Regions from separate parts of the Pseudoalteromonas sp. XMcav11-Q genome, predicted to be linked through region 1. Evidence: predicted binding sites of a transcription regulator. Region 1 holds the regulator's gene; each other region holds the start of a gene.
The links. The regulator FliA, encoded in region 1, starts transcription of late flagellar genes. The targets are predictions, from matches to a motif close to CTAAAGNTNNNNNNNNNNNNGCCGATA.
Positions count from the first base shown of each region.

Region 2: the regulator FliA is predicted to act here: its motif matches at 2,082-2,108, upstream of pomA (flagellar motor protein PomA).
Region 3: the regulator FliA is predicted to act here: its motif matches at 2,474-2,500, upstream of ABMY45_RS23090 (VC2046/SO_2500 family protein).
Region 4: the regulator FliA is predicted to act here: its motif matches at 1,833-1,859, upstream of ABMY45_RS07245 (DUF4760 domain-containing protein).

Region 1 covers NZ_JBECOX010000005.1:167,541-171,751, forward strand. Annotated here, with positions in the region: gene ABMY45_RS10155 (chemotaxis protein CheA) at 1-1,067, opposite strand, end outside; gene ABMY45_RS10160 (protein phosphatase CheZ) at 1,081-1,857, opposite strand; gene cheY (chemotaxis response regulator CheY) at 1,878-2,261, opposite strand; gene ABMY45_RS10170 (RNA polymerase sigma factor FliA) at 2,304-3,038, opposite strand; gene ABMY45_RS10175 (MinD/ParA family protein) at 3,041-3,901, opposite strand; gene flhF (flagellar biosynthesis protein FlhF) at 3,894-4,211, opposite strand, start outside.
Region 2 covers NZ_JBECOX010000006.1:65,435-69,645, forward strand. Annotated here, with positions in the region: gene ABMY45_RS11475 (hypothetical protein) at 1-148, opposite strand, end outside; gene ABMY45_RS11480 (flagellar motor protein MotB) at 327-1,256, opposite strand; gene pomA (flagellar motor protein PomA) at 1,259-2,026, opposite strand; gene xseB (exodeoxyribonuclease VII small subunit) at 2,261-2,500, shown strand; gene ispA ((2E,6E)-farnesyl diphosphate synthase) at 2,500-3,399, shown strand; gene dxs (1-deoxy-D-xylulose-5-phosphate synthase) at 3,564-4,211, shown strand, end outside.
Region 3 covers NZ_JBECOX010000025.1:16,736-20,946, forward strand. Annotated here, with positions in the region: gene ABMY45_RS23075 (SEL1-like repeat protein) at 1-308, shown strand, start outside; gene ABMY45_RS23080 (SulA-like leucine-rich domain-containing protein) at 639-1,034, shown strand; gene ABMY45_RS23085 (YchJ family protein) at 1,080-1,541, shown strand; gene ABMY45_RS23090 (VC2046/SO_2500 family protein) at 1,918-2,439, opposite strand; tRNA gene ABMY45_RS23095 (tRNA-Tyr) at 2,552-2,636, shown strand; tRNA gene ABMY45_RS23100 (tRNA-Tyr) at 2,657-2,741, shown strand; tRNA gene ABMY45_RS23105 (tRNA-Tyr) at 2,771-2,855, shown strand; tRNA gene ABMY45_RS23110 (tRNA-Tyr) at 2,882-2,966, shown strand; partial or broken gene ABMY45_RS23115 (DUF2938 domain-containing protein) at 2,984-3,463, opposite strand; gene ABMY45_RS23120 (helix-turn-helix domain-containing protein) at 3,554-3,949, shown strand; gene ABMY45_RS23125 (YgjP-like metallopeptidase domain-containing protein) at 3,972-4,211, opposite strand, start outside.
Region 4 covers NZ_JBECOX010000003.1:363,101-367,311, reverse strand. Annotated here, with positions in the region: gene ABMY45_RS07250 (serine hydrolase) at 1-604, shown strand, start outside; gene ABMY45_RS07245 (DUF4760 domain-containing protein) at 1,058-1,756, opposite strand; gene ABMY45_RS07240 (XRE family transcriptional regulator) at 2,086-2,700, opposite strand; gene ABMY45_RS07235 (YdaS family helix-turn-helix protein) at 2,853-3,050, shown strand; gene ABMY45_RS07230 (pyocin activator PrtN family protein) at 3,061-3,315, shown strand; gene ABMY45_RS07225 (hypothetical protein) at 3,312-3,557, shown strand; gene ABMY45_RS07220 (replication endonuclease) at 3,554-4,211, shown strand, end outside.

The DNA of each region.
Region 1 (4,211 bases):
GCTTGCGCAGCAGGTTTCTTTGCAGCTGCTGGCGCAGAAGCTTTTGCAGGCTCTGGCTCTTTTTGCGGGGCTGGAGTCGCAGGTTTAGCTTCAACTTTAGGCGCAGGCTTTGGAGCAGGTTTCGGAGGTGGCGCAGCTTTAGCAGGCTCAGGTTGAGCTGGCTCAGCTTCTGAGATATCTGTCGGCGATTCATCTACCGCTTTAGGAGCACTGCCTTTACCATGAAGTTCGTCAAGCAAAGCCTCAAACTCATCATCGGTAATTTCTTCATCTCCAGAGGGCACACTCGCAGCGCCTGATGACGTTGCTTTAGCCGCAGGCTCACTGGCTTGAGAAGTAGCCGCATCTTCTGCATTTGGTGCTCCACCAAATTTCCCAACCCCATGGAGTTCATCTAAGAGATTATCGAACTCGTCATCGGTGATATCGCCGTCATCTGCAGTTGACACCGTTTCAGGTTTAGCCGCCGGTGCGACAGCAGGCGCATTACCAGAGCCGTGTAACTCATCTAATAGATTTTCAAATTCTTCTTCTGTTATCTCATCAATGCTAGAGCCGCTATCATCGCCTGAATCTGCGTCCGCATCGAATAGAATATCATCCGCACTTAAATCTGGTACAACAGATTCTGGCTCTGAAACAGGTTCCTCAATCACTTCACTGACTTCGTCTTCAGATGCAGGTTGGCTGAGTTTATGGAGGGTTTCAAGCAACACAGGATCGGCAGCTTCGGGTTCCTCTCGGTTTTGAATACAAGCGAACATTTCGTTGATCGTATCCAAAGATTGCAAAATAACATCCATTAATTCTGACGTTACTTTTCGCTGCCCTTGTCTTAGTACATCAAACACGTTCTCTGCACCGTGACAGGCATCAACCAGTTCGGTCATACCGAGGAAGCCTGCTCCACCTTTAACAGTATGGAAGCCACGGAAAATCGCATTGAGAAGTTCTTTATCTTCGGGATTATTTTCTAGTTCAACAAGCTGTTCAGATAACAGTTCTAATATTTCGCCTGCTTCAACAAGAAAGTCCTGCAAGATATCTTCATCGACTTCAAAGCTCATACACACTCTCCAACTAGAAGCCTAAACTAGATAGCAAGTCATCGACTTCGTCTTGACCAGAAACCACGTCATCTCGCGATTCAGCGTCAATAATTGGACCTTCAGGTCCAGACAATTCATCACTGATAGTCTCAGTTGTTTTTATTTCGTTTTCATTCGCATTTTCTGCAACTGCAGGCGCTTCATCCGAAGTACCAAACACAGTTAGAAGGTGAATGAGACTATCTTCTACTTCTCTCACAAGCTCAATGACTCGACGGATGACCTGCCCAGTCAAATCCTGATAGTCTTGCGCCATCAGCACATTAGTCATTAAGCCTTGTAATTCGTCTGTACGTGTCTTTGAAGTCTGCATAAAGCTGTCGAGATCATGACACAGAGATTTAAACTCACCGAGTTGAATATCTCTGCTCATCAACCGATCCCAAGTAGGCTTTATTTGTGCTAACTCATCCGCAAGATTCTGCGCAAGAGGTAAGCTTTCTTCGACCGCGTCCATCGTTTTATTAGCAGCGCTTTCTGTCATTTCCATAACATAATTAAGACGCTGCTTGGCGTCAGGTATAGCCTCTGTCGTGAGATCTGAGAGTCGAGTATCCAGCTCAAAGTTCTTCAAGGACTCGTGTAATTGGCGAGTTAGCTTTCCAACTTCTGCAAATAACTCCGATTGCTCTTTGTTAGCAGCTTCTAAAATCAGCTGGTCAGCTTTTTCTTGTTCACCTTGCTCTAGTAGCTCAACAAGTTGCTTGGCTTGTTCAAGTGTAATTTGCGGCGCAGCATTTACAGACATAGGCCATATCCCCTTGCTGTTTAGCCTAGTCGCTCAAATACTTTTTCAAGCTTAGTCTTGAGCGTACCTGCAGTAAACGGTTTAACAATATATCCGTTCACCCCAGCTTGCGCTGCTGCAACAATTTGTTCTTTTTTCGCTTCTGCGGTAACCATCAACACTGGAATGTGCTTAAGCTTTTCATCTGCGCGTATTGCACGAAGCAGATCAATACCTTGCATGCCCGGCATGTTCCAATCAGTTACTACAAAGTCAAACTCCTGATTTTGTAGCATCGGAAGTGCTGTACTACCATCATCAGCTTCTTGAACATTGGTAAAGCCTAAATCTCTTAATAGGTTTTTGATTATTCTTCTCATAGTAGAGAAATCATCAACCACGAGAATCTTCATGTTCTTATCCAAAACTTCCTCCAGTGAGGTTCGAACCCAACTATTTTATGTACTCTAATTTATCCAGTCATTGATTTTAGCTTTGAGCTTTATCATTGCCTGACCGTGAATTTGGCTTACTCGAGATTCACTGACATCAAGGATGGCACCAATCTCTTTCAAATTCATTTCGTCGTTATAGTAAAGTGACAACACCAGAGCATCCCTTTCGGGTAGTGCTTTGATAGCATTTACTAAAGACTCGTTAAAACGTTCATTTTTAACGTTATTAAACGGTTTGTCTAGCGCAAAATCGCTGTTTGCTGGGGTTATCACATCTTCATCAACCCCTAGATCCTCAATGCCGATGACTTTACTTGCATTTACATCATGTAAAATATGATGGTACTCATCTAAAGATATATCAAGTTTTTCAGCGATTTCAGTGTCTTTTGGTTCGCGGCCAAGGAGAGATTCGAGCTCAGATATCGCTTCGGCTACCATTCTGCTGTTTTTATGTACGGACCGAGGGGCCCAATCTCCGCGACGGATTTCATCTAGCATTGCACCTCGGATGCGTATCCCCGCAAAGGTCTCGAAACTAGCGCCTTTAGTAGCATCGAAATTTTTAGATGCTTCAATCAATCCAATCATACCTGATTGAATTAGATCGTCGAGCTGCACACTTGCCGGAAGCCGAGCGATCAGGTGACATGCCACTTTTTTGACAAGTGGAGCATGTCTCTCGACCACTTTATGGATATGGTCAGAAGTTTGATATCCCGCAGCTCTGTTGACCGGAGAAGCCATAATCACCCGTTTACAAGTTGTTCAATGAAAAATTCTAGATGACCGGAAGGTTGATGAGGAATTGGCCATTTAACTGCCTTGGCAGCAAGTCCTTTAATTGCAACTGCTGCTGGAGAGCTCGGAAATAAATCCACGATTGCTCTTTGTCTACGAGAGGACTTACGCATGTTTTCGTCAAATGGTACTGTGGCCACTAATTCCAATGCTACATCAAGAAAACGGTCTGTAACTTTTGAAAGTTTAGCAAATAATTCTTGCCCTTCACGCATACTGCGGACCATATTGGCAACTATTTTAAAACGATAAACGCCATGCTCTCTGCTTAAAACTTTGATCAACGCATAAGCATCCGTAATAGAAGTCGGTTCATCACACACAACAACCATCACATCTTGTGCAGCTCGAGAGAAGCTCAGAACCATATCTGAGATACCAGCTGCGGTATCAACAATTAAAACATCAAATTGAGTGTTAAGCTCGCTAAATGCGCGAATAAGTCCAGCATGCTCTGCGGGAGTCAACTCCACCATGCTTTGAGAACCCGAAGTAGCTGGCACAATTTTGATACCAGCGGGACCTTCTACGAGAATCTCATCTAGTTCACATTCACCCGACAACACATGTGAAAGGTTCTTTTCTACTCGGAGCCCTAACATCACATCACAGTTTGCCAAGCCCAAGTCCGCATCTAAAACGAGAACTCGCTGTCCTTGTTGGCCCATAGCGATGGCAGTATTGAGCGAGACATTGGTTTTACCCACCCCACCTTTACCACCGGTCACGGCTATTACTTTTACACCCTGGTTGCTATTTTGACTCATTCTACGCAGGCCACTTGCTTGATCTAAAACTGTGTTAATCATACATTCCTACTGACTCTGACGCTACAGGTACACGTCGAGAGTGCTGTGCTTTTATTCTTTTTAAATACAATTGCTCAGCCTTTTTTACTAGCTTTTGAGCATTTGCTACGCGAATGTCTTCTGGCACTCGCTGACCGTTGGTAAGATACCCTATTGGCAAGCGATTTTGAATCGCTATGCTAATTATCTCACCCAAACTTAGACTTTCATCAAGTTTTGTGAAAATACAGCCACTTAAATTTACTTTTTTGAAGTGTCTTACTGTTTCTTGTAACACATTCATCTGTGCTGTCGCACTCAACACTAAATA
Region 2 (4,211 bases), on a different contig from region 1:
TACCCACAATATAAAAAATCGCAACAAGTAGTGAATATCTAAGCGCCTTTTTATCTTTTAACACAAAGCAAAGAAAAACAGAAAGCAAAGCAATCCACACACTGTTATGTGCAAAAAATATACGAATAGGTTCCCAAGCTTCTAACATAGCTAAACGCTACTCTGGCTTCTTTTCTACAGAACCATCATCGGCGTCACCACCATCGCCGTTACCACCTGGCAATCTATAATTTTGGGGCTTTTTTATTGAAATCATTCTATTTCTCCTTTAAGTAGAACCAAACGGAACAATAGCGAATTCCCTGTAATTTGGCAACAAACTGTAACTAATTTTTCCTAACTTCAATAGGGTCTGATTCTTTCGCTTTACCCTGTAAAATCGAGATTTCGACACGCCGGTTTCGGCGCCTATCTGCATCGCTGTCATTAGGTACTAAAGGTCTAGTGTCTGCATGACCAACTACAACCATTCTGTTCTTATCAAAGCCACGGACACGCTCCATTACAGTCGCAACGGCTACCGCTCTAGTTGCCGATAAATCCCAGTTATTCGAATAAAGTTCGTTAGTCACTCTAAAGTCATCAGTGTGACCCGACACTGTAATTTCACCAGGTACATCTTTGAGCAGCTCTGCAATTTCGGCAATCACAGGTTCAAATTTAGGTTGTAGAAACGCACTTCCCGCAGGAAAAGAACCATTTTCTTGGATGCGAATAATAATTTGCTGCCCTAATGACTCGAGTTCAATTGCACCATCCATAATTTGCTTTTCTAGCTGCTGTGCAATCTTTTTAACGAGCTCGTTTACTTGCTCTTGGTCCGCAGAAGCAACTGCTTGGGTTGACGCCATTTCCTGTGCAGTACTGGCAGACTCACCACCACGCTTATTGCCTCGTTGCTCCTGTCTGCCACCCGCCGAAGCCTCGTCACCAGCTTGGAACTCTAGCATTTGCTGCGTCATTTCTACGGTTTGCTGTTGAATCGTTTCAATCGGTGTTGGTTCTGGCTTTCCTGGAGTAAATTCCATCGCAATCACGCTGGTACCTTTAGGAATATCTTTTACTTCAATTTTATTTTGCACACCAAAAGCAAACTTCATCGATCCTGCAATTTGCTTAAACTTCAGTACATCCATTTCGGAGAATGCCAATAGCAGTACGAAGAAGCACATTAACAACGACATGAGATCAGCAAACGTTCCCATCCAGGCAGGAAGACCTGGGGGGGGACATTTACATTCTTTCTCATCTGACATGATTATTCCTCAGCCTCAGCGCCACGTTTAGATTCTGGCAGATAGTTTTTCAAGATACCTTCAATGACTTTTGGATTTTGGCCATCTTGAATGCCTAAGATTGCATCTAAGATAAGGCGCTGGTTTCGCTCTTCTTCATCTTTACGAAGTTCAAGCTTAACCTGAATTGGGATCGCAACCACGTTAGCCAAAAACGCACCGTATAAAGTTGTCAAAAGTGCAACAGCCATAGCAGGTCCAATTGCTTTTGGATCGTCCATGTTAGATAACATCGCTACTAGGCCGATGAGCGTTCCAATCATCCCCATAGCAGGAGCGATATCGGCGAGGGACTTAAATAAGCCAGCGCCTAACTCGTGTCTTGAGGACGTTAGGGCAATATCTTTTTGCAATGTGGCACGCACAACATCAGCATCATGCCCATCGACTAACATATCGACACCTTTACGCATAAACTGGTTGGGGATTTCGGCTTCTTCTAACGCTAAAAAACCACCTTTGCGAGCTGAATCAGCAAGCTCAACGGCTTTTTCAATCAGCTCTTCCGGAGTTTCAATCTTGAACATGAAGGCCTTCCCGGCCACTTTTCCAATTCCGAAAAACTGTCCAAGCGTAAAGTTAGACAATACGATAAAAATTGAACCACCAAATACGATAACGACGGAAGGCGTGTTATAGAACATAGCGATCTGGCCATCACTACTTAGTACCATGGACATTACAATTAAACCTATGGCACCCAGGATCCCTATTACCGTTGCTAAATCCACATGTCCTCCGGGGGAAGTTATTTGTGATAAATCACGCAGTTATTGTTGTTTGAGTTATCGGCAAGTTTTTCTACAACTTAACACTATTATATTAAAAAGTGTTTAAAATGCGAGTTTATAGCAGATCTTGTAATGCTGATACTCGGTCAGATCAAAAAGTCACTGGTTTTTTTGACCTTGGCGCACAATCACCCTAAAATTGCCACACTTTTACTTTACGGGTCAGCGTGACATATGGCAGTAAAAAAACCAGACAACTTGAGCTTTGAAGAAGCCATGCAAGAACTGGAGCAAATCGTTGCAGACATGGAAAACGGTAGCTTACCTTTAGATCAAGCACTTAAACAGTTTGAACGCGGGATAAAACTCGCAAAAGCTTCAAATCAGAAACTTCAGCAAGCTGAACAACAAGTCGCTATTTTAATGGGCGAGGATGAACAAGCACAATTACAGCCATTTGATAACGAAGCCTAATGTCGAAAAAATTACAAGAAAAGCTCCAGTTTGCTAAAACTCGTGTAGAAAACACCATTTTACACTATTTTGATAGTGTGCTTGAAACTGAAGAGAATATAAAAGCGGCTACACGCTATAGTATAGAAAACGGCGGCAAGCGCTTGCGACCGTTTTTAGTGTATTGTACTGGTGAATTATTTGGTGCTGCTCCAGAAGATTTAGACAAAGCTGCAGCCGCAATAGAGTGTGTGCATAGCTACTCTTTGGTGCACGACGATTTACCTGCTATGGATGATGATGATCTCAGACGCGGCCGTCCAACTTGCCACATCCAATTCGATGAGGCGACCGCGATTTTAGCTGGTGACGCTCTGCAAACGCTGGCATTTGAACTGCTAAGTGAACATTCATTCGCGGTAAGCCACCATGCCCAAATAAAAATGATTTCAGTGCTAGCCAAGGCATCGGGTCTACAAGGTATGATAGGCGGTCAAGCACTCGATATAGCAGCAACCAATCGTTTAATTACGATAGATGAGCTCGAACGTATTCATAAGCTAAAAACAGGTGCACTACTAAGCTGTGCAGTAGAACTTGGGATCTTATGTAGCGATCCGGAACGTGTTTCAGAGCAAGCACGTGATGCGATACGTACTTATGGACGTGCAATTGGCCTTGCATTTCAAGTCAGAGATGACATTCTTGATGTAGAAGGTGACACATTTGTGCTTGGTAAACCTCAAGGCTCTGATTTAGAACATAATAAATCTACCTATCCAGCATTATTGGGGTTAGAACAAGCAAAAGAAAAAGCTGAACATTTGATAGATGAAGCTTTAGAAGCGCTTACACGTATCAACGGTAATACAGAAATACTTGCAGATTTAGCAAAATACATCATAGATCGAGAATATTAAGCTGACGTATAAAATAGCTACGCCAAGCTAAGAAAATATTCACAAGAACTTTGTAAACGCTGGCTAACATAATATTATGACAAGTTAGTGAAGAATTTTAATAATTATGAAGTGGACCACGTGAGTAATTGCGCTGAGATTCACTTAGGACTCTGATAAATACCATGAAACTTGATAGTAGCAAGTATCCCTTACTCGCGTTAATTGACGAGCCAAGTCAACTCCGTCAATTACCCCAGCACAAGTTAACCGCCTTTAGTGATGAGCTTCGCGAGTATTTGCTGAACTCAGTCTCTCAAAGCAGCGGTCACTTTGCATCTGGTTTAGGCACTGTAGAGCTTACTGTAGCTTTACACTATGTGTATAACACACCAAGCGATAGGCTCGTTTGGGATGTAGGTCATCAAGCCTATCCGCACAAACTACTTACAGGTAGAAGAGATAGGATGCATACGATCCGCCAGAAAGATGGCCTGCATCCTTTCCCTTATAGAGAAGAAAGCGAATACGATACGTTTAGTGTTGGCCACTCAAGCACTTCTATATCAGCGGCACTTGGTATGGCTATCGCAGCTGAAAAAGAAGGGATTGGACGTAAGACCGTCGCCGTTATTGGTGATGGTGCAATGACCGCGGGCATGGCGTTTGAAGCCATGAATCACGCAGGCGACATCAATCCAGATATGTTAGTGATCCTAAACGACAACGAAATGTCTATCTCTGAAAACGTTGGCGCACTCACCAATCATTTCGCGAAGATCCTCTCTGGTAGCTTTTACACCAATATTCGAGAAGGCAGCAAAAAACTGCTG
Region 3 (4,211 bases), on a different contig from region 1:
GCCTCTATTACCTAAAAGAAAAATCTTTTCCGCTTGCGGCAAAATGGCTAAGACTGGCGGCGATGTCTGGTGATTTGAAGGCACAGTTCTTTTTAGGTTTGTTGTTTATGAAAGGTCAAGGAGTGCCACCCAGCCCCTTTCATGCGGCCGCTTGGTTAAGTTTGGCCAGCAGCCAAGGGCACAAAGGCGCCGAACAGGTACTACTAGATGTACGCCGCTTCCTTACAACTAAGCGCTTTAGAGATGCACAGTGCTATGCTGCAACACTTTACGAGCAAATTCATCAACTACAGCATATTAGCCAGTAAATTAAATTTGACTCTCCAAAAAAACGTAGGCTAGGCGTAGCTAAGCCTCTCTTAAGTAAACGTACGCTTTCCCTCTGCGACGATCAAAATGATACAGTAGGAAAACTACTGTATCGCAGCTGAGAAAACTTCCTTGCTTTACTCATACTGAACTTTCGTCAATTAAGCTCTCATTTCAAAAAAATCACAACCACTTGTTTTATATTGAAAATTTAAACTAAATAAAAATTAAGCTTGAATATTGATTAAAAAGCTAGCAATTTTCCTTGCATTCACACACTGTATAAACTACTGTATACAAATACTGTATAGATAACCAGTGAGACAATTATGTTACACAGCAATGCACTTCTACAGCCAAACAATTCAACTTATTACACACTTAACGAAATCAATAATGTGATAGTTGAAGATGAGATCGTCGCTAGTTTAGAGTTACTTAAAGTTTTACATAAATGTCAGCATAAACAAGGCTGGACGCTACTCGTTGCACCCGATAATGTACCAAACAAGTCACTACTAGAAAGCGCTTCAGTTGATGCAAGTAAGTTGCTCGTCATTAGGCAAAAGCACATATACGACCTTGAGTATGTACTTAAAAGTGCTATCAGCAATGGTAATTTCGCTGCAGTGGTGATTTGGACTGATATTGCATCAGTGCAAACTATCAACAAAATGGAACTGCCGGTATCTGACGTTGCGATCCACTGTTTTCAAAGCGCTTAACAAGCTACAATAACAGGATATAAATTTGTTAAAACTGAAGTTTTTATGTCTTGTTATTGCAATTCATCCCTTCCCTATTCGCAATGTTGTGAGCCGTACCTTAAGGGACAAAAATTCGCAGAGCGTCCACAAATACTCATGCGCTCTCGCTATACTGCATACTGCTTAAAAGATGCAAAGTATATTCATGACACCTATGCCCAGGCTAAACAAGCACAAAACAATATCGACGATATTGCTGCATTTGCTAATTATGCACACTTTATAAAATTGGAAGTGCTAGAAGAAGTAGTAGAAGCTACTCAGGGGATCGTTGAGTTTAAGGCGCACTATATCGCAGAAAACACACACTATATACTCCATGAGCGGTCAAATTTTATTACCGAAGCAGGCAGATGGTATTACTTAGATGGTGAATTGTACGATACACCTACAACCAAAGTAGGCAGAAATGACCTCTGTCCGTGCGGCAGTGATAAAAAGTATAAAAAGTGCCACGGTAGCTAAAATAGTCTGAACTAGAGATTAGATACAAAGCAATAAAAAAGGCTTGAAACGAGCTAAGGATGATTAAAGGCCGTTTAGCTTATACCGGTTGTATTAAGTAAATGATCTATCTTGAAGCGGGGAAATAGCTTTAGTAGCAAGGCAAAAATTTTGCTATTTAGTTGTTCTAAATGAGAAATTTTTAACGAAGCTAATATGCTATTTCACCCTTCAAATTGATTAGAGAATTAATTCAATTGGTATTAGACATGAAGCACGATAAGCATGGCGTTTTATGTCAGTCTAGTAACGAAGCAAACAGCTGTAAAACAGCAAGTTTAATACCAGTTTGTCTTAAATTTGCTCAATTATGATGGAGTAAAAGCAGCTAATGTTGTTACGCCGTCGCGCGTAACATACTCTGCATATCACCCGTTGCAATTTGATCATAAAAACCAGCCGCATCCATTGCCTTATCAGCAACTAAGGCCAGTTTACCTTGCGCGCTCGCCAAACGTCTTTTAACCGCTGGTTCCAAATTTTCTACGACTTCGAGTGGAATATGCTTTTTATCATTTCGTGCGGCAAAAGGTTCTGGATTTAAATTTTCTTGCAATCGCAAGGTTGCCATCGCCCCCATAGATACCAGCTGCGCGTTATGCTGACCAATAAGCATATTGTACTCTTTTGGCGCAAGCGGCTTTTGTGGACCTATTTCAAATTGCTTTTTTAGTGTTTCTTCTGAGTTATCTTTTGCGGCAGCTTCAGATTTTGGTAGGTGAAATTGGCTAAAATCTAATGCATCGGTTGATAGCATAGATAACAGCATGGCAAAATCGGCAGAGCGCGTCTCATGAACACTAATGTTCAATGCGGACCCTAATTGCGACTCACTGATTAAAGCGCCATCAATTTGCATGTATTCCAACCGATTATTTTGCTAATTATGAATTTATCGGCCTTTTTCCGAAAAACTTTAGTAGTTTTCTTTACTTCGAAAAAAACTTTGTTATTATCACCGCCGTTGTTTAGGAGGGGTTCCCGAGCGGCCAAAGGGATCAGACTGTAAATCTGACGGCTCAGCCTTCGCTGGTTCGAATCCAGCTCCCTCCACCATAAACAACAGTTACAATTTCGGAGGGGTTCCCGAGCGGCCAAAGGGATCAGACTGTAAATCTGACGGCTCAGCCTTCGCTGGTTCGAATCCAGCTCCCTCCACCACTTTCAAATTGTAACGCTTTAAAATGTATGGAGGGGTTCCCGAGCGGCCAAAGGGATCAGACTGTAAATCTGACGGCTCAGCCTTCGCTGGTTCGAATCCAGCTCCCTCCACCACTTTTAAAGTAAACGCTCCAAACGATGGAGGGGTTCCCGAGCGGCCAAAGGGATCAGACTGTAAATCTGACGGCTCAGCCTTCGCTGGTTCGAATCCAGCTCCCTCCACCACCTTCTATTTTGTTATCTCACAACAAGCTTACATATATAAACGAGCTTAAAAACAATCCAAAGCCAAAAATCAAATGTGCTGTCATACTTTTTACCCTTGCCTTATTCGGCTCTGGTAATTTAGATGCTGCTACCCCTGCACCAAAACAGGGTTGCATAATAAAAAATGGAAACGCACACGTTATTAAGCCAAAAACTAACGCAATGAAAAGACTAGGCTCGGTCAACCAAGGCTTGCCCACGCCCAGTAGTAACGCCAAGGCGAATACCATCCCTATGAGATAATGCATGCATCAGCCAATGACACGTTCACCAGATATTGGTTTACTGTGCCCGATACCTTGATGCGTAAGCTGACCTTGACACAAGTGTCCAATCCACCTACCAACCAATGCATAATCTAAGCCCTTTATAGCAAACACGCGACTGAGCATAAATGCCCACAAATCCATAACGAGCGTTGCACCTACGCCAATGGCAACTGCTGGCATTAACATCGAATATAGGTTTTCCACTATTTTTACTCCTCTTTTTTACTGATAGCCGCTATCCTATTAGTTCAAGTTAACTTTAAGTCAAGGACAAGAATGGATATCAGTGAAGTTGCAAAGAAGTCAGGCTTACCCGCATCCACGCTTAGATATTATGAAGAAAAAGGGCTGATCCGATCGATTGGTCGACAAGGGCTCAAACGTGTTTTTCCTCCGTCGATACTTGAACGTCTAGCGCTTATTACCCTTGGAAGAAACGCAGGCTTTTCGTTAGATGAAATAGCGGACATGTTTACCCCTGAGGGTAAAGCGGATATTGATAGGGTGAAGTTACAATCCAAAGCGGATGAATTAAATGAAACCATAAAGCACTTAACTGCAATGCGAGATGGCCTCTATCACGCTGCAAAATGCCCTGCGCCAAGCCATTTTGAATGCCCGACATTTCAAAAGTTGTTAAAACGCGCGGCAAAAGCGAGGCCCGGCAAATAATAGGCATAAACAGGGCACTATGCTAATGCTCAATCATCAAGTCACAACCATGGTCACGTAAATAACGCCGAGCCATTTTATGGTCGTGGCCATAGTGCTTTGTTACCAAATGCCAAAATGCGCTATTGTGTGCCATGACATGAAAATGGCAAAGTTCATGCACTACCACATAATCGATTACCCACTTAGGCGCACCAATCAAAAACGTATTAAACGCAAGCACGCCTTTAGATGAAAAACTGCCCCAGCGGCTTTTATAAAC
Region 4 (4,211 bases), on a different contig from region 1:
CAACGGGCGTACAGAAGCCTTTAACACCAAAGAAAACGGCTATGCAATGGGCTGGCAAGTGATTCAGCGTAAATATCACCCAGCGATCAGCGCAAGCGGAGGAAACGCGACTACGGTGATCACCTACCCTGAAGACAAGGTTTCCGTGATTGTACTTACTAACCTGTTGGGTGGATTACCCATTGAGTTTGTTGATAATATTGCCGCTTACTATATTCCCAACTTTAACGGCGCTAATAAGAAAAAGTCCTACCAGCCAATGGCGTACTTAAAGCAGCTTACAGATAAACAAGGCTTTGCCGACTTCGCGACTACGTTTGCAAAAGCGCAGCAAGATACCGGTGTAATGTATGATTTAGAGATCTTGGTGGAGTGGGGCAATAAGCTTGTTGAAGATGGTCAAGTTAATAATGGTATCGAAATCTTTAAATTTGCACTGACACAAAATAACGAGCAGCCATATTACCACAACAGCATCGCGCAAGCGTATGAGTTAAATAAGCAGTATGCACAAGCACTTGAGCACTATCAGCAGTTACTTGCGATAAACCCAAACAGTCAGTTCGCAAAAAATAAAGTAGCGGTAGTGAAGGAGTATCTTTAACTCTCCATAAGACTGTGACGGCAGCCTAAGCAAATCGAAAGCCGCAAGTTCAATTACTTGCGGCTTTTTGGTATTGGCAATAAATCGCTGTCTATACTTAACGAAGTATTAGAAGCTGCGGTATACTACGCAATCACCTATTTGAGCTATGTACTGCTATAGACATAACTAGTACAGGCCATTGATAGTAAACCTGATTGAGAAAGTCATACCATGAGCCAACAACCTACTCCACCCTTTGAGCCACAAACACCTAACCACTGTGTTGATGCCTTTCGCCGCTTTAGCGTTGCACCCATGCTGGATTGGACGGATTTTCTTGATTGCTAAAGTGTATAAAGGTTTAAGGGTGATTAAAGGATCACCTAAACGACTAGGGTGACTGCCTTGAATTTTAGCTATCCATGCTTAGTTGACAGAGTCCATGTTTGGTTCAGAAGTCTTATATGAGTATTACCTCGAAAATCTTTCAATTAACCTTTCAAACTTTTTAATTTGTTTATATTTTGGCCGCTTTCCAACTTTTATCCGATTTAACATCTTATATACCTCTGTAAGCTGCTGACCAGTATGGTATTCAGAGTAAAGGTTCCTTCTTTTAGTCCAAACCATAACCAGATCTGTAAAGTGCTTAAAGAACCAAGGGTTGTTCCTCAGTTTCTGTATTTCATGGATGTAATCTCTAAAATATATTCCCAAATCAATTACCATAGAGCGATAAGCTTGGTAAAGGTATAGCTCATCGTAGACCCCATGATTAACTGCATTACCAGCTCGCTCCCAAGTGTTGAGAACATAATTTATACTAATTTTTATTTTTTTCTCATCATCACTTAAGTGTTCTTTTGCAAACTCTACTAAAGGTTTTTTATCCCTATTTATTATTGCTTTTCTTACGTCAGCGAGGCTGCGTTTATAGGTTTCATCAGTAAGAAGCGACTGTTGAAAGGCTAATGCGTTTGTTTGCATAAATGTATGATTATTCGACTTAATAGTTATTGTCGCAGCGGTAACAGCTAGGACTGCAGATGCAAGTACAGCCAGCGGTGCTAATATACTATAGGTCGTAGCGTGATAGGCTATGCTGCTCAGTATAAATAAAGTAGTACTAGCGATAAGGATTATGAGCCAGTAAGGCATTCTTGTTAACATAAAGTTTCCCTGAAATGAAAAGGGAAGCGTTTAGCTCCCCTCTAGTGAATTCTATTTCTTGTTAAGAAAGTGCTATTAAAAGCCCCAGTCTTCTTCTCTGTAGGTCATTGTGTTCATAATATCATCTCCGGTTAAGATTCTTAAGTTCTAACAGTACCTATTCGCCTTGTTTTTGGCTTGGTTTTATTAAGATACTATTGTTAATAACTATAAAGTAGGAAAGTACCAAAGGCAAGATCAATATAAAGTGATAAAAAGAGAATATATTCACAGTGTTGGCATCATGGGCTTACTATGCCTACAAACGCATTATTTCCTTTTATCCCTTGTTACAAAGACTTACCAGTAAAAACAACCCTGCCAACTAGCGTGCAATTCCCATTAATTGGAATAAGTTGATCTGGCCAATTAGGGTTTAGTGCTTTTAGGTATTTTTGCCCGCCTTCGATTATAAGTTGTTTAAACGTGGCCTGATTATCGTCATCTAGTCGTGCCACCACATAAGAGCCATGAACGCAGGCCGCTTCTGGATCGACAAATATCAAATCACCATCTTGGAACTTTGGTTCCATACTTACACCTTGCACTCTAAGTATAAAAGACTTATCGCTACAATTAACAGGGCAAAGAAAGTGTTCGGCTTCTAATTCACTGACTTCTTGAATATCAGCCCATGCGCCAGCTTGAACCCAGCTGATCAAGGGAAGCCTATTTCTAATTTCGGGTCCAATGGATGCGTTATCAAGTTCACCAACTCCAAACTGCAAATATTCAGGTGTACAGCTAAGAGCTTCTGCTAATTTATCTAGTTTTTTTGTAGTCTGACTTTTCCCTGATTCGAGCTTTTGAAGTGTTTGCTGTGCCATATCTGCCAGTTCAGATAGCTTCACTTGTGTTAAGCCCAACTCTTTACGTCTATTTCTTATTCTTTCTCCGATATTCATAACAGTCCCTTATAGGTGCTTAAACAGCCTGAATTATATTTTTATCATCTTCAACTACCGTCAATAGCTATTTTACAGCGAAAAGGGGTATTGACAACCGCAGTTTGGCAGTATTAAATTACCGCCATAGACAGTATTTTAGTGGTTTTTTTATGGAAGGTATAAAAAGAGCAGTAAAATTGTATGGTGGACAGACAAAGCTAGGCAACGCATTAGGTGTTAAACAAGCCTCGGTTTGGGATTGGATAAATAAATATGGACAAGCCCCGGCAAAGTACATCAACAAAATTTCAAAACTAACGAATGGTCAGGTTTCAGTAAGTGAGCTGTTATCTGATCACGAGAAATAAGGACATAGCGATGAATATGACTTTTGCGCTTTTAGCTCGTTTTAATAATCCAGTGGTTCCGCTAAGGGATGTGTGCAAAGAGTTTTTTGGTGTAAACCCAAAGACCGCTGAGCAACATGCCAAAGCGGGTAAGTTTCCAATTCCTACATTCAAAATGCGCGACTCTGAACGTGCGCCAACATTCGTTAACGTGAATGATTTGGCTGATTATCTCCAAGCACAATACGACAGCGCCCGAGCTGAATGGGAGCGTGTGCAATCATGAGCCATACCGTTGTTGAAGTTAAAGAGCTGATCACAGACCCAAGCCATTGGGAAATCCAAGTAATGAAAGTTCAGCAACTACGCGCACAAATTCGGGCGCACAAGGCAAGGCGTGAAGCAGAGGCCAAGCGCCTAGAGCAAGAACAGCGTGCGCGTAAAAATGGTGAGCGTAGCAATCAGTTATTAAAGTCGGCGCTGGCGATGGCCGCCCGCAATCGCATGAATGAGCGGGTTGTGCTGTGAGTGTGACACCTGAGTCTCGTTCACTCCCTATTTGCTGGGAGCTGGTTGATACCAATACCGACAACCCCAAGATGCAGCCCATTACCATTACACGGGCTGCGCCTCATTGTTGGGGTATGTTTGGGTTTGATAAAACCGCAGAGCAAGTAAAAGAGCGTCTGGCGCAAATACCAACCAATCGTTTGCGCCGCATTGCTGCCCGCGAATATGCCAAACGTTTTAACTCAAGCAGCGCTAAAAACCCCGAGCGTTCTGCCAATATTTATCTGCGCAAAACCACAGAGCGAGTGAGCGAAATTATCGAGCGTTCACCACTTACCGTCCGCGAATTAAACAATAAAAAAGCCCGTAAAGATAAAGCCAAACAATTGGCGACGATCTGCCAGCAAATGGGTATTGTCGAATTTACTCACTCAATGACAGAGGAAGATTTAGAGCAACTTGTATTTGCAGGTTATATCGCAATGCACGATTTTACTTTGTCACAGGGGATAAAGCCGCCTTACCAAGCAACGTTTAACGCCGCCAAGTCCACGCGAATAGAGGATAGCTGGCAGCGTTGTAATACTCATTTGCTAGCCGACCGATTAGAACGCGGTATTCGCCGTATGCAATGTGATATGTGGTGGCTGCGCAAGCTCGACCGGTTGCGTG